Linked DNA regions of Sediminicoccus sp. KRV36. Each later gene encodes a partner of the first gene's protein in a complex. Links are inferred from orthologs where the notes say so. Each region holds a gene or a part of one and is shown in the gene's direction. Other genes may lie near its edges. The genes, in order: LHU95_RS03865, pnp and eno.

Region 1 (7,735 bases):
CCTTCGGCGGCCAGGCGCTCGGCGTAGAGGGTGCGCGTCGTCTTCATCTGGCGGATGCGGCTGTACATGGTGGGCTGGGTGAAGGCGGGCTCGTCGCTCTCATTATGGCCGTGGCGGCGATAGCAGACGATGTCGAGCACGATATCCGCCTGGAAACGCATGCGGAATTCGGCGCAAAGCCGCGCGCACCAGACCACCGCCTCCGGGTCATCGCCATTCACATGCAGGATCGGCGCCTGGATGGCCTTGGCCACATCGGTGCAATACAGCCCCGAATAGGCATGGGCGGGGACGGTGGTGAAGCCGATCTGGTTGTTGGTGACGATATGGATCGTCCCCCCGGTGCGGTAGCCGATGAGCTGGGACATGGCCAAGGTCTCATAGACCAGGCCTTGGCCGGCAAAGGCCGCATCGCCATGCAGCAGAATGCCCATGACGCTGGAGCGCGTCTTCACATCGCCCGACATGTCCTGCCGCGCGCGCACCTTGCCGGCGACGACGGGGTTCACCGCCTCCAGATGCGAAGGATTGGGCTGGAGAGAGAGATGGACGGGCTTGCCCTCGATCTCGACATCGGTGGAGGTGCCGAGGTGGTACTTCACATCGCCCGAGCCCTGCACGTCATCCGGCTTGAAGCTGGATCCCTTGAACTCGGCGAAGACCTGCATGTAGGGCTTCTTCACGACATTCACGAGGACGTTGAGGCGGCCGCGATGGGCCATGCCGATCGCGATTTCCTTCACACCTTCGCGCGCCGCCGTCTCGATCACGGTCTGCACGGCGGGGATGGTGCTCTCGCCGCCCTCCAGGCCGAAGCGCTTGGTGCCGACATATTTCTTGGCGCAGAAGGATTCGAAGCCCTCCGCCTCGGTCAGCTGCAGCAGGATCTGGCGCTTTTCGGCCGGGCTGAAGCCGGTGACCCAGGGTGCGCCCTCGACGCGCTGCTGGATCCAGGACTTCTGGTCCGGATCCTGGATATGCATGAACTCGACGCCGATCGGCCCGCAATAGGTGGCGCGGACGCGTTGCATGATCTCGCGCACCGTCGCGGTCTCAAGCCCCAGCACGTTGTCAATGAAGATGCGCCGGTCGAGGTCGCTTTCGGTGAAGCCCCAGAAGGGGGCGGAAAGCTCGGGGTGCTGCGGCGGGACCTGCAGGCCGAGCGGATCGAGCCGGGCCTCCAGATGGCCGCGCACCCGGTAGGAGCGGATGAGCATCAGGGCGCGAATGCTGTCCAGCACGGCCCGGCGGGTCTCCTCCGGGTCGGTCGCGCGGCCATCATTCGGGCGGGCGGCGCCGGCCGTGGGCTTGGCGGCTGACTTGGCATCCTCGGGCGGGGCGAAGCCGCCGCGTGGGCGCGGCGCCCAGGAGGCGCCCATCGCATCCGTCAGGACGGCGCGGGCATCATCATTCAGCGCGGCGAAAAGCTCAGCGAAGGAGGCGTCCACCGCACCGGGATTCTCAACCCAGCGGGCGTAGGTGTCGGCGAGATATGCCGCATTGGCGCCATTCATTGCGCTTGCGAGGATGTCCACTCCGGCCATTTCTTTTTCACGGGCCCGTCTTGCGGCGGCCCGGCCCTTTCGTGTTCACGGCAATGGCCGCGGCCAGATGCCGCGTTGCCTCGCGTCAGCATAGCGCCAAGCCCGGCCCAAAGGCAGCCCCCGCCCGCATGGGAGGGGCGAGCAAATCGGGCGTCTCGCCATGGGGTGCGGCGCTTCGGCGGGCGATCCTGTTCCAGCCAGGCGCCTGCCCCCCGGATCAGGGCATCGGCGCCGGCCGATCGAGGCCGGGGCCACAGCTTCACCGACACGGCGCTGCGCAGCTGGACCGGGGCCCCGGGCAAGATCGGCCAGGTGGAAACATCTGTCCGGAACGGGTCTTGGGAATTGGCATCCGCCGGGAGACGGATCCGCGTGGGCCTCGCTCAGCCGCGCCGATGGCCAGCCACCGCACCGACATCGGGCAGATTCCCTGGCGTGTGGGTCAGGCCGCCACGCGCCGGCCCAGAAAACCATGCACCGCCTCGGCCAGTGCCGCGGCGATGCGGGCGCGGTGTTCGGGCCGGCGCAGCAGCGCCTCCTCGGCCGGATTGGAGAGAAAGCCGCATTCGACCAGGGCCGAGGGCACGTCGGGCGCTTTCAGCACCACGAATTGCGCGCGGCGCAGCGGCTGGTTGAGCAGCGGCACATCGCCATCCAGCGCATTCACCGTCAGCCGCGCCAGCCGCTCGGAGCCGGCACGGGTCTCCTGGCGCATCAGGCTGAGCAGGATGCGCTGCACCTCGGGCGAGACCGAGGGCAGGCGCAGGCCGCCCGCGCGGTCGGCCAGGTTTTCCCGGCGGGCCAGGGCCGCGGCCAGGGGGTCCGTCGCGGTTTCGGCCAGGGTATAGACCGAGGCGCCGCGCAGGCTGCCACCCTGCCCGGCCGGCATGGCATCGGCATGGATGGAGAGCAGCAGCGCCGCCTCCCGCTGGCGCGCGAGTTCAACCCGGCGGGCGAGCGGCACGAAGACATCGCGCGAACGGGTCATCGCGACGCGGCAACGGCCGCTGGCTTCGAGCACGCGCTTAAGTTCCAGGGCGAGCGGCAGGGTGATGCGTTTCTCCTCGGTGCCAGCGGGACCGATGGCGCCCGGGTCCGCCCCGCCATGCCCAGGGTCGAGCACAACCATGGGGAGCGTCGCGCGTGAACGCGCAACCTGGGCTTGTGCCACAGGTGTCAGGCCGAATCCGGCCAGCCCCGCGAGAAGAAATCGGCGATGGAACCCCTGCATGCGGCCGCGACCCCCACCGCGGCAGTCGCATATTAGCTGATTCCGCACGAAAATCCAGCATCCTCTGCCATCTGCTTGGGCATCGGGCGTCGGTCATGGGGATATCTTTCCGCCAGCGGACGGGGCGGCGGGTTGTGAGCCACCTTCTGCGCGCGTAAGGTGCATTGCCCCAGTGATAGGTGCTGCGGGCGAAACAGGGGCAGCTGGCGCGGTTGTTTCGCGCCATGCCCTGGTCAAACCCCGTCGGATGGACGCCCCCTGGGTGGCACTCCGCGGTCAGCCGGCCGGTTTCGCCAGCGCGCCAGCGGTGCAGCCCGGCGCTCGCGTTTCGTCGCTTCGACCTTCGCGCCCCTGGACTGCCGCAATATCGCCCGCCCGTGAAGGGCGCACATCCGTGGGGGTGGAGCCATTGGGCAAGGCGCCCCGCCACCTGCTGTCCCATAGGGCGCAGAAAACGGCGGACGCCGCGCCCCCGAGTGAGGACGAAAGCGCATGTCACGGACATCGCCGCCGATCGGCCCGCACCCGGATTCCGTCTCTCTTTTCCGCCGCCGGTCAGGATCGGGCTCCGCCCGTCCCCGCCGCGGTGCGGAGTTTTCCTTACATGACCAAGCGCATGTTGATCGACGCGGCCCATCCGGAAGAAACCCGGGTGGTCGTGATGGATGGCCACAGGGTCGATGAATTCGACCTGGAGGCCGCCAACCGGCTGCCTCTGAAGGGCAATATCTACCTGGCCCGCGTGGTTCGCGTGGAGCCCAGCCTGCAGGCCGCCTTCGTGGAATACGGCGGCAACCGCCACGGCTTCCTGGCCTTCGGCGAAATCCACCCCGACTACTACCAGATCCCCGTCGCCGACCGGCAGCGGCTGATCGAGGCCCAGCAGCAGGAAGCCCGCGAGGAAGCCGAGGCCGAGGCGCGCGAGGATGAGCGCCGCGCCCAGGCCCAGGCAGCCCGCGCCGCCGCCGCCGCCCGCGCCGGCCAGCCCGCCCCCGCCGAGGAAGCCGACCCGCGCGACGTGAGCGACGATGCGGTGCTGGAAATCCCCGAGGAAATCGCCGGCGAAGCCGCGCCCACCGCCGAGGAAATCGCGGCCGACCTGGCCGCCGAGCTGGAGGCCGAGCAGGCCGCCCGCGAGGAAGCCAGCGACACGGAGGAAAGCCTCCCGCTCGCCCCGCCGCCCGAGACGCTGGGCGCCACCGAGAGCGAGGCCGAGAGCGAGGCCGACACCGAAGAGCGCATGCGCGAGCGCCGGCCCACGCCGAGCTTCCTGCGCAACTACAAGATCCAGGAAGTGATCCGCCGCCGGCAGATCATCCTCATCCAGGTCGTGAAGGAGGAGCGCGGCACCAAGGGCGCGGCACTCACCACCTATATCTCTCTGGCGGGCCGCTTCTCGGTGCTGATGCCCAACAGCCCGCGCGGTGGCGGCGTTTCCCGCAAGATCACCTCCTCCTCCGACCGCCGGCGCCTGCGCGAGGTGATTGACGAGCTGGACATGCCGCCTGGCATGTCGCTCATCGTCCGCACGGCCGGGGCCCAGCGCCCCAAGCCGGAAATCCGGCGCGACTGCGAATATCTGCTCGGCCTGTGGAACCACATCCGGGAGCGGACGCTGGCCAGCACCGCGCCCGCGCTGATCTACGAGGAAGCCGACCTCATCAAGCGCTGCATCCGCGATGGCTATGCGCGGGACATGGACGAGATCATCGTCGAGGGCGATGAAGCCTATTCCCAGGCACGCGAGTTCATGCGGATGCTCATGCCCGAGCATGCCCGCAAGATCCAGGCCTATCGCGACGGCATCGTCCCGCTCTTTGCCCGGTATTCGGCCGAGGCGCAGCTGGATGCGATGCATGAGCCGACGGTCCAGCTCCGCTCGGGCGGCTATATCGTCATCAACCAGACCGAGGCGCTGGTCGCCATTGACGTGAATTCGGGGCGCTCCACGCGGGAGCGCAACATCGAGGACACGGCGCTGCGCACCAACCTCGAAGCCGCCGAGGAAATCGCGCGGCAATTGCGCCTGCGCGACCTGGCCGGGCTGATCGTCATCGACTTCATCGACATGGACGCGAACCGCCACAACGCGATGGTGGAAAAGCGCATGAAGGACGCGCTGCGCGTGGACCGCGCGCGCATCCAGGTGGGCCGCATCAGCCATTTCGGGCTGCTCGAAATGTCACGCCAGCGGCTGCGCCCCTCGCTGGCCGAAACCACCTTCGTCACCTGCCCGCATTGCCTGGGCCGTGGCACAGTGCGTGGCCTGGAGAGCAGCGCGCTGGCCGTGCTGCGCGCGGTCGAGGAGGAATGCGCCAAGCGCCGCGCCGCCGAGATCACGGTGCGGGTGAATTCGCCCGCCGCTCTCTATCTGCTGAACAAGAAGCGGGACCGCCTGGCCGATATCGAGAGCCGCTGGGGTGTCACCGTCCTGTTCGACCCGGATGACAGCCTGCACGGCGCCGAGACGCGCATCGAGCGCAGCAAGACCCCGCCCGCCCCTGTGAGCGAGCGGCCCGCCGCGCTGCGCATGGATTACGCCGCCGAGGAGGAGACCGACGACCTGGCGGAGGAGACGGCTGAGGAGACCGCCGCCGCCGACGCCCAGGAAGCCGGCATGACCGCCGAGGAACGCGCCCGCCGGCCGCGCCGCCGCCGCCGTGGCCGCAGCGGCCGCCGCGATGGCGCGCCCGCCGAACGTACGGAACCCTCGGACGCGGCCCCGCTGGAGGCCGAGCCCGATGCCGAAGCCGGCCCCGCCCCCGAGGAGAGTGAGGCCCCGGCCCCCGGCGAAGCGGCTGAGGGCGATGATCGCTCGCCGCGCCGCCGTGGCCGCCGTGGTGGTCGCCGCCGGCGTGAGGGGGAGGCGCCGCTGGATGCCACCGCCGAAGCCCCGGACATGCCGGCCGAGCCTGTGCCAAGCCCGACCCCCGGCTATGCCGGCCCGACGCCAGCCGATCCCTTCGGCGGCGCGCCCGACTCGCTGATGGCCGCGATGGAAGCGGCCGAAGCCGCCGCCGAGGCCGCCATGGCCCCCCGGCCGGCACGCCCCGCGCCAGCCCCCGCACCGGTGGCGGCCGAGGCTGAAGAGGCCGCGCCTGCGCTGGTCGCTGAGGAAGCCGCGCCGGTTCCTGTCGTCACGGCAGCCGTGCCTGAGGTCGTCGCGCCAGAGGTCGTAGCGCCAGAGGTCGTAGCGCCTGAGGTCGTGGCCCCCGTGGCCGCAGCGCCCGAGGTCTTGGCGCCTGGGGCCGCGCCCGCCTTGGCGGACATCGCGCCGGCGCCGGTTGTGGCGCCCGAACCGGTCGCCGCCGCGCCCGAGCCTGTGATCGGCCCCGCCATCCTGCCCAAGACCGTCGAGGAGGTGGCCGCCGAAGCGCCGCGCCGTGGCGGCTGGTGGAAGCGGTGACCTCCGCCGAACCCCCGATCCTCGTCAACCGCGAGGGGCCGGTGGTTCATGTGACGCTGAACCGCCCCGCGCGCCGCAACGCGATCGGCGGCGGGATGGGCGAGGCACTGGACGCGTTGCTCGATGAATTGCGCGGCGACGCCGCCGCGCGGATCATCGTGCTGCGTGGAGCGGGCGGGCATTTCTGCGCAGGGCTGGACCTCACGGAGGTGATCGCCGGCACGCCGGAGGAACGGCTTGCGGCGATGCAGGCGCGCAATCGCCGCGTCGGCGCCCGCTTCGAGGAGATTTCGAACCTGCCGCAGGTGGTCATCGCCGCCGTGGAAGGTGCCGCGCATGCCGGCGGGCTCGGCTTTCTCTGCTGCGCCGATATCGCCTTCGCCAGCGCTGATGCCCGCTTTGCCGCCCCGGAGGCGCGCCGGGGCCTGGTTCCGGCGCAGATCCTGCCCTGGCTGGCGCGGCGTATGGGGCGGCCCGATGCCGCGCGGATGGTGCTGGAAGGTGGCGTAATCACCGCCGAGGAAGCGGTCCGCCGCGGCCTGGTGCACGAGATGGCGGCGGATCGCGCCGGCCTGGATGCGCTGGTGGCCGCCAGCATCGCGCAATTGCTGGAGGGCGCGCCGGGCGCCCTGGCCGAGACCAAGAAGCTGCTGGCGGCGCTGGGCCCGCTCTCGCCCGAGGGTTATGCCGAAGCGGGTGCCCAATCCTTTGGCCGCACCGCCGCCGGCCCGGAAGCGGCCGAGGGCATCGCCGCCTTCCGCGAGAAGCGCAAGCCGAGCTGGGCTAAAGCGTAGCGGGCTGGCCTCCACTGGCGCTGTTTCGCGCCCTGCTGCTGGCAACCTGGCACGACCTGTCGGATATCCGGCTCGCGGAGCCGCTGCATGACCGCGCCAGCTTCCGCCGGTTCTCTGGCTTGGCCGCTCGGGCGAGACCTCCACGCCATAGAGCTCCAGCAGCCGGTCCAGGATGGCATCAGGAATATGAGGCTCTCTCCGTCGGGCCATGCGGGTTCGCCTTCTTTCCCATCATGACCGGACACACACGACATCCACGACACTCCCGCTGGCCAAGGCGGGAGTGCAGGTCAGGCTGGCCGCGATGGCTTATAATCTGCGCCGAAGCCTCGGTTTGCTGATGCCGAAAGCGGCGTCAACGACACCCGACATCCGTGCCTCGCGGGGCCATCGCCAAGGAAAAGCCGGGGACAGGAACGAGCAGCCGCTTGACCACGGCCCCGCCGCACACGCCGGACGCAACATCCACAAGGGACCGCGCCTGACACACATCCGCGCACAGGTCTCATGAGTTGAGGGCAAATCCAAATTTGACGTGTGGCCTATGCGTGTTCTTCTTGTGCCGGGATCGGAACAGCGCCGCCTCGGGACGCCCACCACTGTGCTGCTTTCGGCGAGCAGATCATCGAAATTGATCCGCAGGCCCCTGGTAGCCGCCATCAGCGCAGAGCTTGCGCGAGAACGGGAGCATGCCGAACAACGCCGCCATCACCAACACCCCGCCGTCGCGGTCCTGGATGCTCGCAGAATGGACCCCGCG
Region 2 (7,347 bases), 250 kb from region 1 along the record:
GGGGCCTGGTCCGCGCGATGGCAGGGGAGCGGTTCGTGGGCCTGTGCCGTCTCGAAGAGGGGATGTTGCGGCCCGAGCGGTTGATGGCGCCCGGCTGATGCCGGGGCTGGATCCGAAGAACCGGTTCTTTTCTCCAACCTTGAAGGGATCTCCCGATGTCGATCACCGCTGAGCGCCGCGCGGCGCTCATTCTCGAACACGCGACCAAGCCCGGCGATACCGGCAGCCCCGAAGTCCAGGTTGCCATCCTCTCCGAGCGGATTTCCAACCTCACCGAACACCTGAAGACCCACGCGAAGGATTTCCATTCGCGCCGTGGCCTGCTGGTGATGGTGGGCCAGCGCCGTGGTCTGCTGGATTATGTGAAGCGCAAGGACAAGGCGCGTTACGACGCGCTGATCGCCAAGCTCGGCCTGCGTCGCTGAAACCGGTCTTGCGGGGCCGGCCCTTCAGGGCCGGCCTTCGCCAGGCCCCGACGCTTCAAGACGATCTGTAACGGCCCTTCCGGCCGGGCGGCTCCGCCCCATATCCAGAGCGTGCCTGCTCGTCGCGCCCTCCTCTGCCTTGCCGTCCTGCCTGCGCTGCCAGCGCGGGGGCAGGAACGCACACGCTATGTCTTTGATCAGAGCCTCGGCCGCATCGGCTTTTCCGCCCGCCATCTCGGCCTGTTCACCTCCCAGGGGCTGTTCGAGCGGTTTCAGGCGACGCTGCTGATTGATCCGGCCAACCCGCAAAACGCCTCCGTTGAATGCGTGGTCGAGACGGCGGAGGTCAGCATTCCCTTCCCCGGCGCCACCGACCTGCTGCGCTCCGAGCCTTATTTCGACGTGGCCCGCCACCCGACCGCCCGGTTCTCGGGCCAGGCGAATGGGCTGACCGAGGCCGGCGGCTTTCCCATCGCCGGGCAGTTGGCCGTGCGTGGCGTCACCCGGCCCTTCCGCATGACGGCCCGCCTCATCGAGCGCCAGGGCGCCGTCGCGCGATTCCAGGCCGAGGGTGAGATGCGGCGCGGCGAATTCGGCATGGTGGCGGATCGCACGCTGATCTCGGACGCGATCCAGCTCAGCGTGGATGTGCGGATCGCGGTGTGAGCGCCACGCCGGAGCGCTGGTCCCGCGTGCAAAGGCGCCTGCATGCCTGGGGCGCTGTGCTGGTGGTACTGACGCTGCTGCTCTCGCTCGCCATGGTGGCGCTGCCCATGTCGCAGCTGCTGGCGAAATTCCTGGCCTATCAGCTGCACAAGAGCTTCGGACTGCTGGTGCTGATCGTCACCCTGGCGCGGCTGGGCTTCCGGCTCTGGCGCCGCGCGCCGGAGCTTGCCGGGCTTGGCCCGCGGATGCGGCGGGCGGCACGGCTGGGGCAGGCGGTGCTGTATGGCCTGCTGCTGCTGGTGCCGCTGCTGGGCTATCTGACGGCCCAGGCGGCGGCGGGGCCGGTGCCGACGACCTTGTTCCTCGTCATTCCCGTGCCGCATCTGCTGGACCCCAACCCGGCGCTCTATGCCTGGCTGCGCCCCACCCACCAGGTCGCTGCCTGGAGCCTGATCGTGCTGGCCGCGGCGCATGCCGGCCTGGCGGTCCGCCACCAGCTTCAAGGCGTGCCCGTGCTGGGGCGGATCTGGGGATAATCGGACTGGCGCTCCGGGCGTTTCCGGTCCATAAGCGCCCGAGCCGTTCCGGGCCTGCCCGGAGCGGCGCAAACCGCTTGCGCTTGCGGCGGGTTGTCAGAGCCTCCGAGCCTTCCTGATCGGATGATGGGTCTGGCGGCGTTTCCGGCCACATGGCTTCGCCGCGGGGTGCAGACCCCCGGCCCCCATGTTGCCCGAGACGCCGGAAGCCTCCCTTCCCAGGGTGCCCCGGTGGTCGGACTGTCATCCTGCCGCGTCGCGAATACCAGTCCCCGCACCGATGCGGGGCAAGAAGCCCGCCCCCAGCCGGGGGCCAGAAGGATGACGCATGTTCGACAACTATTTCCGCAAGGATATCTCCTGGGGCGGCCAGATTCTGACGCTGGAGACGGGCAAGATCGCCCGCCAGGCCGATGGCGCCGTGATGGCCCGCCTGGGTGACACCATCGTGCTCTGCACCGTGGTCGGCGCCCGCGGCGTGAAGCCCGGCCAGGATTTCTTCCCGCTGACCGTGAATTACCAGGAAAAGGCCTTCGCGGCCGGCAAGATCCCGGGTGGCTTCTTCAAGCGCGAAGGCCGCCCCTCCGAGAGCGAGACGCTGATCTGCCGCCTGATTGACCGCCCGCTGCGCCCCCTCTTCCCCGAGGGTTTCCGCAACGAGGTGCAGGTCATCGCCACCGTGCTGAGCCATGACCTCGAGAACGATCCCGACATCGTGGCCCTGGTCGGCTGCTCGGCGGCGCTCACACTGTCCGGCATTCCGTTCTTCGGCCCGGTGGGCGCCGCGCGCGTGGGCTGGATCGATGGCGGCTATGTGCTCAATCCGACGGCCGCTCAGCGCAAGCTGTCCAAGCTCGATCTCGTCGTCGCCGGCACGGCCGAGGGCGTGCTGATGGTGGAATCCGAAGCGCAGGAGTTGTCGGAAGACATCATGCTGGGCGCCGTGAAATTCGGCCATGAGCAGTTCCAGGCCGTCATCCAGGGCATCATCGCCCTGGCCGAAGTGGCCGCGAAGGAGCCCTGGGATGTCGCGATCGAGGACCCCGCCAAGACGCCGCTGAAGGCCCGCATCGCCGAGCTTGGCACGGCCGCCATGGCCGAGGCCTACAAGATCACCGAGAAGCTGACGCGCCAGAAGGCCGTGGGTGCCGCCAAGAAGACCGTCATGGCCGCGCTGGAAGCCGAAGGCGCCGACCTCACGGCCGCCAAGGGCATGATGAAGGAGCTGGAAGCGGATGTCGTCCGCAACGCCATCCTCGACACCGGCCTGCGCATTGATGGGCGTGACACCAAGACCGTCCGCTCCATCCTGGCCGAAGTCGGCGTGCTGCCGCGCGCGCATGGTTCGGCGCTGTTCACCCGTGGCGAGACGCAGGCGCTCTGCGTCGCGACCCTCGGCACCGGCCAGGATGAGCAGATCATTGACGCTCTCGCGGGCGAATACCGCGAGAACTTCATGCTGCACTACAACTTCCCTCCCTACTCGGTGAACGAGACGGGCCGCATGGGTTCGCCCGGTCGTCGTGAAGTGGGCCATGGCAAGCTTGCCTGGCGCGCGATCCACCCGGTGCTGCCGGAGAAGGACAAGTTCCCGTACACCATGCGCGTCGTCTCCGAGATCACGGAGAGCAACGGCTCCTCCTCGATGGCGACCGTCTGCGGCACCTCGCTTGCGCTGATGGATAGCGGCTGCCCGCTGATCCGCCCGGTGGCCGGCATTGCCATGGGCCTGATCAAGGAGGATCGCGGCTTCGCGGTGCTCAGCGACATCCTGGGCGACGAGGATCACCTCGGCGACATGGATTTCAAGGTGGCCGGGACGGAGGCGGGCATCACGGCCCTCCAGATGGACATCAAGATCACCTCCATCACCTTCGACATCATGCGCACCGCGCTGGATCAGGCCAAGGATGGCCGCTTCCACATCCTGGGCGAGATGGCCAAGGCCATCACCGGCGCCCGCGGCGAGATGGCGGCGACCGCGCCGCGCATCACCGTGATCCAGGTGCCGAAGGACAAGATCCGTGACGTGATCGGCACGGGCGGCAAGGTGATCCGCGAGATCGTCGAGCAGACCGGCACCAAGATCGACATCGAGGATGACGGCACCATCAAGATCGCCTCCAGCAATCCGGAAGCGACCCAGGCCGCCATTGACCGCATCAAGGGCATCACGGCCGAGGCCGAGATCGGCGCCATCTACAATGGCAAGGTCGTGAAGACCGCCGAATTCGGCGCCTTCGTGAACTTCCTGGGCGCCAAGGATGGCCTGGTGCACATCAGCGAACTCGCCAATGAGCGCGTGAACCGCACCAGCGACATCGTCAAGGAAGGCGATGCCGTGAAGGTCAAGGTCATCGGCTTCGATGATCGCGGCAAGGTGAAGCTCTCCATGCGCGTGGTGGACCAGGCGACGGGTGCGGACATCACCGAACAGGTGGGCGAGCGCCGTCCCAGCCCGCGCGGCGAAGGCGGCGAGGGTGGCGAGGAGCGTCCGCGCCGTGAAGGCCGCGGGGACCGTGGCCCCCGCCGGAGCTACAACGACTGAATCTGCATTCCGCAGGTGACTTGAACGGAGAAACCGTCCGGTGCTTTCTTGCGCCGGGCGGTTTCGCCATAATGTAATATCCTGAAATCTGGCACGGCAGGGACGGCACAGTGAAGGCGATCAACAGCATCCGCATGGGCGGCGTGGACGTGCTTCCGCTCGTTGAGGGCGGCAAGGGCGTTGCGGTGAGCAATGGGCTGACCGCGGGCGCCTGGGCGGCTGCTGGCGGCGTGGGCACCTTCTCGGCCGTGAACGCCGACAGCTATGACGCCGAGGGCCGCACCATTCGGCAAATCTATGCCGGCAAGACGCGGCGTGACCGGCATGAGGAACTCGTCGCCTATGGTATCGCGGGCGGCATCGCGCAGGCGCGCGAAGCCCGTGACGTGGGCGGCAAGGATGCCCGTATCCATGCCAATATCCTCTGGGAAATGGGCGGCGCCGAGCGGGTGATCCGCGGCGTGCTCGAAGGTGCCAAGGGCCTGGTGAACGGCGTGACCTGCGGTGCCGGCATGCCCTACCGCCTGGCCGAGATCGCCAAGGATTTCGGCGTCCATTACTATCCCATCGTCTCCTCCGCCCGGGCCTTCAGCGCGCTGTGGAAGCGCAGCTATGGCAAGGTGAGCGAGTGGCTGGGTGGCGTCGTCTATGAGGATCCCTGGCTGGCGGGTGGCCATAACGGCCTCTCCAACAGCGAGGACCCGAAAAAGCCCGAAGCCCCCTATGAGCGCGTGCGCAAGCTGCGCGAGCAGATGCGCGCCTTCGGCCTGGACGCCACCCCCATCATCATGGCCGGCGGCGTCTGGTGGCTGGAGGAATGGTCCGACTGGATCGACAACCCCGAGCTCGGGCCCATCGCCTTCCAATTCGGCACGCGCCCGCTGCTGACGCAGGAAAGCCCCATCAGCGATGCCTGGAAGCAGCGCCTGATCCACCTGCAATCGGGCGATGTCCTGCTGCAGCCCTTCTCGCCCACCGGCTTCTACTCCTCGGCCGTGCGCAATGACTTCCTGCGCGACCTGGAGGCCCGCAACGAGCGGCAGGTCGCCTATACGACCGAGCCCGTGGGCGAGCACACGGCCGAATTCGGCGTGGGCCCCCGCAAGCGCCTGGTCTGGCTGACGCCGGGTGACCGCGCCCGGGCCGAGGCCTGGACGGCGGCCGGCTATACCGAGGCGATGCGCACGCCCGATACGACGCTGATCTTCGTCACTCCCGCCAATGCGCAGGAGATCCTGGCCGATCAGGTGGCCTGCATGGGCTGCCTCAGCCATTGCCGCTTCAGCAACTGGACGCAGATCGAGCCCGACTACAGCACCGGCAAGAAGGCCGATCCGCGCAGCTTCTGCATCCAGAAGACGCTGCAGGACATCGCGCATGATGGCAGCCTGGAGCACAACCTGATGTTCGCCGGGCATAATGCCTATCGCTTCAGCTCCGATCCCTTCTACTCGAACGGCTTCGTGCCGAGCGTGAAGCAGCTGGTGGATCGGATCATGACCGGGCGCTGACGCGCCGCCCTCTGGTGACAGGGGGCCGGGGCGGAATAGCGCGGCCGCCCTCAGTCCGGCAGCCGGCCGAACAGCCCATGTTCCAGCGAGGTGCGATAGACCCTGGCGGGAAAATCCTCGGCCAGGGCCGCCGCCCGCAGCGCCGCCACATCGGCGTCCATCAGCGGCGTCAGGGCCGGCAGGAATTGCGGCGTCGGCTGGATGGGTGCCGGCCGGCCGAGCAAGGCCTCGATCACCTCATCCGTCACGGGTGCCACGGCGCCGCAGGTCATCTCGAAGCCATCCAGGCGCATCAGCCGGCCCGCAAAGGCGCAGCCCTGCATCTCGTCACGCGCCAGCACCTGGTCCTGGATATGCAGCGGTGTGCCCCGCAGCAGATCCTCGGCCATGATGCCGCCCTCGGGATGCGCCCCGCCCACGCGGAAGATGGTGAAAGCCGCCCGCGAGAGGGCCGCCAGCACGCGCGCCTCATCGCTGCCCTCCGGGTAGTCGCCGGCCTTGGCCTCGCGGTCCAGCGCGCGGGTATGGCCGCCCACCGGGCCGAGGATGCCGAGATCGAGCACCAGGAGGAATTGCGCCTCATTGGTGAATTTCACTTCCTTGCCGCGCCAGAGACCCAGCGCGCGCGCCTGGCTGGCGGCCGAGGCCTGCGGGATTCGGCGGCTGGCGGCGGTGACCACGCGCTCCCGCGCGGCGCGATAGACCTCGTATGCGGTGGCGCTCACCTCAGATGCCCTGCGGGCCGTTGATGCCGAGCGAGGCAGCGGTGTCGAGAATGCCCTGCCAGGCATCGCGGGAAAGCGGCAGCCCCGTGATGCGCCGCTTGGCGCGGCGCTGCTTCTCGGGGTCTCCCGGGGCGAGGATCGGCGCCTCGGGATCGGCCGCGCGGCAGGATTTCACCCAGGAGATGTAGCCCTGCGCGGCCTGGTGGAAGGCAGCCTCATCGCCGAAATGCTGCGGCGAGAGATAGATGGACAGCATGCCGTTCGCGATCCGCGCACGCTCGGTGATGGGGCCGGAGCAGCCACCGCCCGTCAGGGCGCCGGCCAGCAATTCGCACATCAGCGCGAGGCCCGAGCCCTTGTGGTCGCCAAAGGCGCGGATCGCGCCGGTGCCGCCCGCCGCATTGCGCGGCCCGACCGGTGCGTAGTCGCCATAGAGGGTGTGCGGATCGCCCGACATCTGGCCTTCGGCCGTGATCAGTGCGTTCTCCGGCAGTGCCTTGCCGCCGTTGGAAGCGACCAGCACCTTGCCCTCCGCGACGAAGGAGGTGGCGAAGTCCAGGATGACGGGCCCCTGCGGCAGGGGGACGCCCACGCAGAAGGGCGCCGTGGAAAAGCGCCGCTCGGTGCCGCCAAAGGGCGCGACCAGGACCGAACCCGCGACATTGACGAAATGGATGGAAATCAGCCCCTGGGCCGTGGCCATTTCCGCGTAGTCGCCCGTGCGGCCGATATGCCCGGCATTGCGCAGCCCGACGATGCAGGCGCCATTCTGCAAGGCGCGCTCGATGCCAAGCTCGGTCGCCTGCTGCGCCACCGTCTGGCCGAAGCCGAATTTGCCGTCCAGCAGGACGAAGCTGCCGCCATCCGTGATGGTGTCCACCGTCTGCCCGGCCAGCACATAGCCCGCCTTCTGCCACTCCACATAGCGCGGCACGC
Region 3 (7,301 bases), 1.1 Mb from region 1 along the record:
GGTGTGCACGGGGCTGCGCCGATCCGCGACACCGCGCGCGAGCAGCTCGAAGGCCGCAGCGCGCAGCTCCATGAGGTCATCGGCATGGCCGGGACGGGGACGCGGATGGCTCATGCGCCGAGCACCCTCTGCGCCAGGGCCTGGCCACTCTCCCAGGCGGATTCGGCGCGACCGGCGAGGCAGCCATCCGAGGCATAGCCGAGGCCGAGCGCGCCGTCCCACAGGCAGGCCTGGCCCAACGCCACCTCCAGCAGCGAGAAGCGCCAGCGATGCGCCACGGCAAAGAGCGGCGCGGCGGCCGGAAGGGCGGCCAGAAGTGCGGCGATGACGGCTTCGGGGGCTGCTTCCAGGTGCTCGCGGCTGAAATCCGGATCGGCCTGGATCACCCAATTCGCCTGGGTGGCATCACGGCCTGGCTTGGCGCTGTCCCGCGCGGCCCAGCCGATGGGGCCGTGGTAGCGCAGCGTGTCGGGCAGATCGAGGCGTTGCGGGAAGGCGGCCATCACCGTCCAGCAGGGGGCGTACTGGATCGCGGCCAGGGGCTGGGACATGTGTGGCGGCAGCAGGGCCATCGCCTGCTCGGCCGGGAAGGTGACCAGCACGGCGGAGAACGGGCCATCCAGCGTGGGTTCCACGGCGGGCAAGGGCCGGCCCGGGCGGACCAGCGCCGCATCGAGATGCGCGACCATCCAGCCATCGGCGCCGGCCTGCAGCGCCGCCACATGGCGCCCGGTCTGCAATTCCAGCCCCTGCGCCATATGCCGGCCAAGAGCCGACATGCCGGGGGCGGCCACGCGGCGCTTGGGGTCGGGCCAGGGCAGGGTGCCCGCGGCTTCGAGCAGCTGCGCGAAGCCTGGCCGCTCGGCCCGCAGATATTGCGCGCCGTGATCGAAGCGATGGCTTTCGCCGGCATGCTCGATGCGGCGCGTGGCCAGGCGCCCGCCGGCGGCGCGGCCCTTGTCAAAGAGCCGGACCTCGCGGCCCCCGGCGATCAGGGCTTGGGCGGCGGAAAGCCCGGCGAGGCCGGCGCCGAGGATGGCGATGGGATGCATGCCCGCATCAATGGCACCCTGAACCATCTGCGCAAGTGGGGGAGCAGGTTGGCGAGCAAGCGGCGCGCTATTTCTGCCAGGCCGGGAAGGGGTCGGGCAGGCGGGCATGGGCGCGGGGGCCGGCGCGCCATTCCTCATGGGTCAGCAGCGTGGCGTCCAGCTGCGCCCGCAGCGCCGCCTCATTCATGCCGATCCCGATGAAGACGATTTCCTGCCGCCGATCCCCGCCGGGCTCGACCCAGAGGCCGCGGATCATCTCGCGCCAGTCTGCATCCTGCGGCCAACGCTGTTCCTCGATCGCGGCCCACCAGAAGCCAGCGCCCTGGTGGCGGCCCATGCGGCCGGCCAGTTGCCATTCACCCACCCAGCCAGGCCGCGTCGCCAGCCAGAAGAAGCCCTTGGCGCGCACCACGCCTGGCAGATCGCCCTCAATCAATGTCTTGAAGCGTTGCGGATGCACCGGCCGGCGCGCGCGCCATACAAAGCTGGTGACGCCGAATTCCTCGCTTTCCGGCAGATGCTCGCCCGACATCGCCTTCTGCCAGCCAGCGGCATTCTGCGCTCGCTCCATATTGAAGCGGCCGGTGTTCAGCACCTTGGCCAGCGGCACGTGGCCGTGTTCGGTCGAGAGAATCTCCGCCGTGGGATTGAAAGTGGCCAGCAAGGCGGCCAGCCGTCCCAATTCCCCGGCCGAGACAAGATCAGCCTTGTTGACGATGATGGTATCGGCGAACTCCACCTGCTCGATCAGCAGGTCCACCAGCAGGCGGTGATCTTCGGCACCGGCGGTTTCGCCGCGGGCGCGCAGCGTGTCGGCGCTGGCGTAATCCTCCAGGAAGGCCCGGGCGTCGACCACGGTCACCATGGTGTCGAGCTTCGCCACGTCGCCCAGGCAAAAGCCCTCCTCCGTCGTGAAATCGAAGGTGGCGGCGACGGGCATGGGCTCACTGACGCCGGTGCTCTCGATCAGCAGCGCATCGAAGCGGCCTTCGGCGGCCAGCTTCGCGACCTCCTCCATGAGATCCTCGCGCAGGGTGCAGCAGATGCAGCCATTGGTCATCTCGACCAGCTTTTCCTCGGTGCGCGACAGGGTGCCGGTATTGCCCACCAGGGCCGCGTCAATATTCACCTCGCTCATGTCATTCACGATGACGGCGACGCGCTGGCCTTCGCGATTGGCCAGCACATGGTTCAGCAAGGTGGTCTTGCCGGCGCCGAGGAAGCCCGAAAGCACGGTGACGGGGAGGCGTTGGGTCATCAGCAGCAGCCTGGTTCGTCAATGCAGAAGACCAGGCGCGAGCGCTGGCCCTCCGGCAGATGGGAGAGGGGAGGGGAGCGGTGCAGCGTAGTGGCGCCTGCGCGCTTGCGGCCGCGAAACAGCGCCACGGCGCAGCGCGGGACGTCCTCGATCTGGGCGCCGCCGTCAGGGTCGCCCATGCTCCATTGGGTGCCCGGGCCGGCATAGGTGACCAGCAGGCGGAAGCCCACGGAATCCACGTGGAATTTGCGGCAGGCATCGCCTGTGATGCCATCCAGGCGCAGCCGCACATGCTGGCTTCGCAGCAAGGCCGCGAACATGTGGGACAGGCGCAACATGTCTGAGAGCAGCGCCATCGGCGCGCCGGCGGGCAATTGCTCGCAGAGGGAATCGAGCGCTTCGTCCGGCGTGCCCTCGGCTGTGGCGCGAAACGGGCCCGCCTGGCGCAGGGGCTTGAGGGGCTTGGCAAAGCCGGCAGGCTCCTCACGCAGCCAAAGAGCGAGGGCGACATCGGGGCTGAGTGCCGTCAGCAAGACCGTTTCCGGCGTGCCGATCACGGCGCGGGGCGGTGTGGTCGCGTGGGCGGCTTCGGGGCCGTAGGCTTCGCAGAGGAGAGGCATGAATGTGATAATATAACATAATGATTGCGGCGCAAGCCTCACCTTGCCCTTTCGCGCGGCTCAGCCTATCCGCGCGGACATCTTTGCCCGAAGGACCTCACCATGCCCGCCATTGCCGACATCATCGCCCGTGAAGTGCTGGACAGCCGGGGCAACCCGACCGTGGAGGCGGAGGTGGTGCTGGATGACGGCAGCCGCGGCCGCGCGATCGTCCCCTCCGGCGCCTCGACCGGCGCGCATGAAGCGGTGGAGCTGCGCGATGGCGACAAGTCCCGCTATGGCGGCAAGGGCGTCACCAAGGCCGTGGCGAATGTCGAGGGCGAAATCTTCGACGCGATTGGCGGGCTGAACGCCGCCGACCAGGTCAAGATCGACCAGATGATGATCGAGTTGGACGGCACGCCCAATAAATCCCGCCTCGGCGCCAATGCCATGCTGGCCGTTAGCCTCGCCACCGCCAAGGCGGCGGCCCAGGCGCATGGCCTGCCGCTGTATCGCTATGTGGGCGGCGCCTATGCGCGCACGCTGCCGGTGCCGATGATGAACATCATCAATGGCGGCCAGCACGCCGACAACCCGATTGATATCCAGGAATTCATGGTGATGCCGGTGGCTGCCGGCACCATCGCCGATGCGGTCCGCGTCGGCTCAGAGATTTTCGCGGCCCTCAAGAAGCAGCTGCATGATGCCGGCCACAACACCAATGTCGGCGATGAGGGCGGCTTCGCCCCGAATATCGGCAGCGCGGACGAGGCACTGGCCTTCATCGCCAAAGCTTGCGAGGCGGCCGGTCACCGTGTGGGCGAGGATGTGATGTTCGCGCTCGATTGCGCTGCCACCGAGTTCCACCACGACGGCAAATACGTGATGGAAGGCGAGGGCAAGACGCTGGATGCCGGCGGCATGGTGGATTACCTCGCCGCACTTTGCGCCAAGTGGCCGATCATCTCCATCGAGGATGGCATGTCCGAGGATGACTGGGCCGGCTGGAAGCTGCTGACCGAGCGGCTGGGCGGCAAGATCCAGCTGGTGGGCGATGATCTTTTCGTCACCAACCCCGAGCGCCTGGCCATGGGCATTGAGCGCGCCACGGCCAATTCCATCCTGGTAAAGGTCAACCAGATCGGCACGCTGACCGAGACGCTGGAAGCGGTCGAGATGGCGCATCGCGCAGGCTACACGGCGGTGATGAGCCACCGCTCCGGCGAGACGGAGGATTTCACCATCGCCGATCTCGCCGTCGCCACCAATTGCGGGCAGATCAAGACCGGCTCGCTCAGCCGCTCTGACCGGCTGGCCAAGTACAACCAGCTGATCCGCATCGAGCAGGATCTGGGGCCCGCGGCGCGCTATGCGGGGCGGACGATTTTGAAGCGCTGAGCCACGGGGCGCGCCGCAAGGCGGAGGGATTGGCGCGCTATGCGGGGCGGCCGATTTTGAAGCGCTGAAAGAGGCCTCCGGCGGCTGGGGCCATTGGCCCCGGACCCCTTACCTTGTCTCCAGCGCGGGCTGGGCGGATCAGCCCCCATCCTCCGGGTCTTCCAGGAGGAAGGGGCCGTAATGGTCCAGCACGCTGGCGAAGGCGGCTTCGCCATATTCCTCGTCCATCGCGTCCTTGAGGTCGGCCAGGGCCGCTTCGCCCTGGAATTCGGGCAGCAGGGCCTCGCGCAGGAAGGCTTCGGGGCCGGCGAAGGCGGCGCACACATCTTCCATGGCGTGGATCGCGAAGCTTCGATCCTCGGGGAAGAGGATGTGGAAGCTGTTGGGATGCGCCTCGAAGAAGCTGGAAATGCGGCGTGCTTCGAGCGGGATGCGCCAGACCGCCGTGGGGTCAGTGATCCCCTCCGCATCCACATAGGTTCCGCACAGATGCGTGATGCCACGACGCTGGAGGGCGGCGGCGAGGGGCACGAACATCTCCAACGGTCCGCTGTTCCGGACATCCCAGTGCTGGAGGAGTTGGACGCGCCAGTCATGCTCGCCCAGCCATGCATTGCTGAGTCGTGTGCCTTGCCTGCCGGATCGGGTCTTGAAGACCTCCAGCATTTCGTAGGCCTTGTCGCGCAGCGCCATCTGAGTGGCGCGGCCGGGGAAATGCGCCGTACCGGCCATGATCTCCGGGTCGCACTGGTCCGGTAGGTCGTCCCGGTTGTCCTGTGTCACGATGTTCTCTCCTAGTCAGCCAAGCGGTAACGGATCTTGTGGATAGTCGGCCACTTGACGCTGCCATCAGGCAGCACAGTTCGTCGCTGCACATCCATGGTGGGGAAGGGGGTGTCTCGGATTGTCGTGCTGCGCCTGATGGTAATTTGCCGGTTCTCATCCAGACGGTAGATCCGGCTGCCTCCATCAACTCGCGGTTCCCCCTGTGGCCGCAAATCACGGATGTCGCGCTCACGCAGGCTGAGGCCGCCGTCGCGCCGCCACTGGAATTCGCCCCTTTGCAACACGGGCTTCTCGGGATCGGGCGCCGTCAGCCGGTCCCGCAGCAGCCGGCCAAGGCGTTGGCCGACTTCATCCTCCGGTGCGGCGGGCGGCGGCAGGGTTGGCCGCTGGTTTCGGCGATCCTCATTGTTCGGCCGCCGTCCTCGCCCGCCCCGGCCATCGGCGGGGCCGCGCGTCAGGCGCTCCCAAAGGGATCGTCGCCAATTGGCGTATTGGATGCTCGCTGGGGGCAGGGCGCCAGGGCTGGCCGCTGTGCCACCCGGCGGCGGGCTGCGTCAATGGCCGGCGACGGGCCTACCTTCGCGGCGATAGGGCCGCACCCAGACGGCGCCGCGTGCTGCCGCGTCCTTCGGATGCAGCGCGCCAAAGCCGCCGCGGACCCAGCCGGTGAAGACATCGCGCTCGGGGTGGCCGTTCTGCCAATAACGCGGCTCGCGCATGGCGCTTCGCAGATCGGCTTCGGTGGTGCGGATGGGATTGGCCATGGGAACTCCTTTCGATGCAGACCATATTCCTATTTTATAGAAAAAGCAATAAAATCCTATGTCATGTATTACTCGCTGTATTCGCAACAAAGAAGCGCCAGAAACCCTTGCATGCGCGGCCGGATGGTGATTCTGTCGGATTCGCGCATCAAGGGACGCGCTTTGGGGGGTTCCATGAATTTCGGGCGGTGGCTCATCCGCATGTTGAAGCTGTTGGCGCCGCCGGTGATCCTGGCGAGCATCGCGGCCTTCTTCGTCTGGCACGCCTCCCATGGCGACCGTGGCCTGATCGCGCGTGAGCATCGCCTGGCCGAAATCGCCGCCGCCAAATCGGACCGGGACCGCGCCACCGCCGAGCGCGAGGCGGCCGAACGGCGCGTCAACGCCATGCGCGGAGATCGGCTTGACCGGGACCAGTTGGAAGAGCGCGCCAGGGCCATGCTGAATCTGACCACGCGGGAGGAGATTGTGATCCCCTACCCACCGGGCCAGCGGCTTTTCTGATCCTTCAAGGACTTCGCGCGATTGCTGCACTGCGGCATCGCGCGGCACGTTAACCGTAATGCAGTTAATCGCCTCATTGCGTTGCAATGCAACGCTTTTCGGGCAGTGCAAACGCTTGCGAAGGCGGCGTGAGGGGCGTAATCAGCGTCTGATCACGCAGGGAGAAAGCCATGGCTGCCAAAGCCCCACCCGCCAAGCGCCGCGCCAAGGGCGCCGCTGAGCAACCAGGCATGGGGCGGGACGCCCTGCTGCGTGCCTATCGCGACATGCTGCTGATCCGCCGCTTCGAGGAGAAGGCCGGCCAGCTTTATGGCATGGGCCTGATCGGTGGTTTCTGCCACCTCTACATCGGCCAGGAGGCCGTGGTGGTCGGCATGCAGGCTGCCCTGAAGCCGGGCGACCAGGTCATCACCTCCTACCGTGACCATGGCCACATGCTGGCCACCGGCATGGAGGCGCGCGGCGTGATGGCCGAGCTCACCGGCCGGATCGGCGGCTATTCCCGCGGCAAGGGCGGCTCCATGCACATGTTCAGCCGCGAGAAGGGCTTCTATGGCGGCCATGGCATCGTGGGCGCGCAGGTCAGCCTCGGCGCGGGGCTCGCCTTCGCCAATATGTATCGCGGCAATGACCACGTGGCGCTGGCCTATTTCGGCGAGGGCGCTTCCAACCAGGGCCAGGTGTTCGAAAGCCTGAACCTGGCGGCCCTGTTCAAGCTGCCCTGCATCTTCATCATCGAGAACAACAAATACGGCATGGGCACCAGCGTGGACCGCGCCAGCGCCTCCCGCGACCTGTCGCTGAACGGCAGCCCCTGGGGCATTCCGGGTGAGCAGGTGGACGGCATGAATGTCGTCGCCGTCAATGAGGCGGCGGAGCGTGCGGTGGCGCATTGCCGTGCGGGCCTCGGCCCGTATCTACTGGAAATGAAGACCTA

What was found.
Region 2: the proteins of LHU95_RS03865 (region 1) and pnp are in contact, whole or in part, in a cryo-EM structure (PDB 9QH0), measured with the Escherichia coli proteins. The link is inferred for Sediminicoccus sp. KRV36 from one-to-one orthologs.
Region 3: the proteins of LHU95_RS03865 (region 1) and eno are in contact, whole or in part, in a solved structure (PDB 2FYM), measured with the Escherichia coli proteins. The link is inferred for Sediminicoccus sp. KRV36 from one-to-one orthologs.

The regions. Positions count from the first base shown.
Region 1 is NZ_CP085081.1:884,394-892,128, reverse strand. What follows is about bases 3,038-6,381. They hold LHU95_RS03865 (ribonuclease E/G), read left to right. Parts: upstream 3,038-3,379; coding sequence 3,380-6,181; downstream 6,182-6,381. Other genes in these bases: LHU95_RS03860 (enoyl-CoA hydratase-related protein), read left to right, coding at 6,178-6,381. Outside these bases: LHU95_RS03875 (2-oxoglutarate dehydrogenase E1 component), read right to left, coding at 1-1,544; LHU95_RS03870 (N-acetylmuramoyl-L-alanine amidase), read right to left, coding at 1,987-2,673; more of LHU95_RS03860, read left to right, coding at 6,382-6,975; LHU95_RS03855 (transposase), read left to right, coding at 6,990-7,316. UniProt on the Escherichia coli protein: Endoribonuclease that plays a central role in RNA processing and decay. Required for the maturation of 5S and 16S rRNAs and the majority of tRNAs. Also involved in the degradation of most mRNAs.
Region 2 is NZ_CP085081.1:629,307-636,653, forward strand. Bases 1,610-4,565 are described here. They hold pnp (polyribonucleotide nucleotidyltransferase), read left to right. Parts: upstream 1,610-1,955; coding sequence 1,956-4,175; downstream 4,176-4,565. Other genes in these bases: LHU95_RS03010 (cytochrome b/b6 domain-containing protein), read left to right, coding at 1,610-1,627; LHU95_RS03020 (nitronate monooxygenase), read left to right, coding at 4,286-4,565. Also shown: tRNA pseudouridine(55) synthase TruB, read left to right, coding at 1-98; rpsO (30S ribosomal protein S15), read left to right, coding at 156-425; LHU95_RS03005 (YceI family protein), read left to right, coding at 537-1,091; more of LHU95_RS03010, read left to right, coding at 1,088-1,609; more of LHU95_RS03020, read left to right, coding at 4,566-5,686; LHU95_RS03025 (hypothetical protein), read right to left, coding at 5,737-6,411; LHU95_RS03030 (malate/lactate/ureidoglycolate dehydrogenase), read right to left, coding at 6,413-7,347. UniProt on the Escherichia coli protein: Involved in mRNA degradation. Catalyzes the phosphorolysis of single-stranded polyribonucleotides processively in the 3'- to 5'-direction. Also involved, along with RNase II, in tRNA processing.
Region 3 is NZ_CP085081.1:1,961,374-1,968,674, forward strand. Bases 2,262-5,171 are described here. They hold eno (phosphopyruvate hydratase), read left to right. Parts: upstream 2,262-3,032; coding sequence 3,033-4,310; downstream 4,311-5,171. Other genes in these bases: zigA (zinc metallochaperone GTPase ZigA), read right to left, coding at 2,262-2,310; LHU95_RS09005 (DUF1826 domain-containing protein), read right to left, coding at 2,310-2,930; LHU95_RS09015 (hypothetical protein), read right to left, coding at 4,449-5,093. Outside these bases: LHU95_RS08990 (pyridoxamine 5'-phosphate oxidase family protein), read right to left, coding at 1-114; LHU95_RS08995 (NAD(P)-binding protein), read right to left, coding at 111-1,052; more of zigA, read right to left, coding at 1,120-2,261; LHU95_RS09020 (hypothetical protein), read right to left, coding at 5,651-5,860; LHU95_RS09025 (septum formation initiator family protein), read left to right, coding at 6,062-6,364; pdhA (pyruvate dehydrogenase (acetyl-transferring) E1 component subunit alpha), read left to right, coding at 6,595-7,301. UniProt on the Escherichia coli protein: Catalyzes the reversible conversion of 2-phosphoglycerate (2-PG) into phosphoenolpyruvate (PEP). It is essential for the degradation of carbohydrates via glycolysis.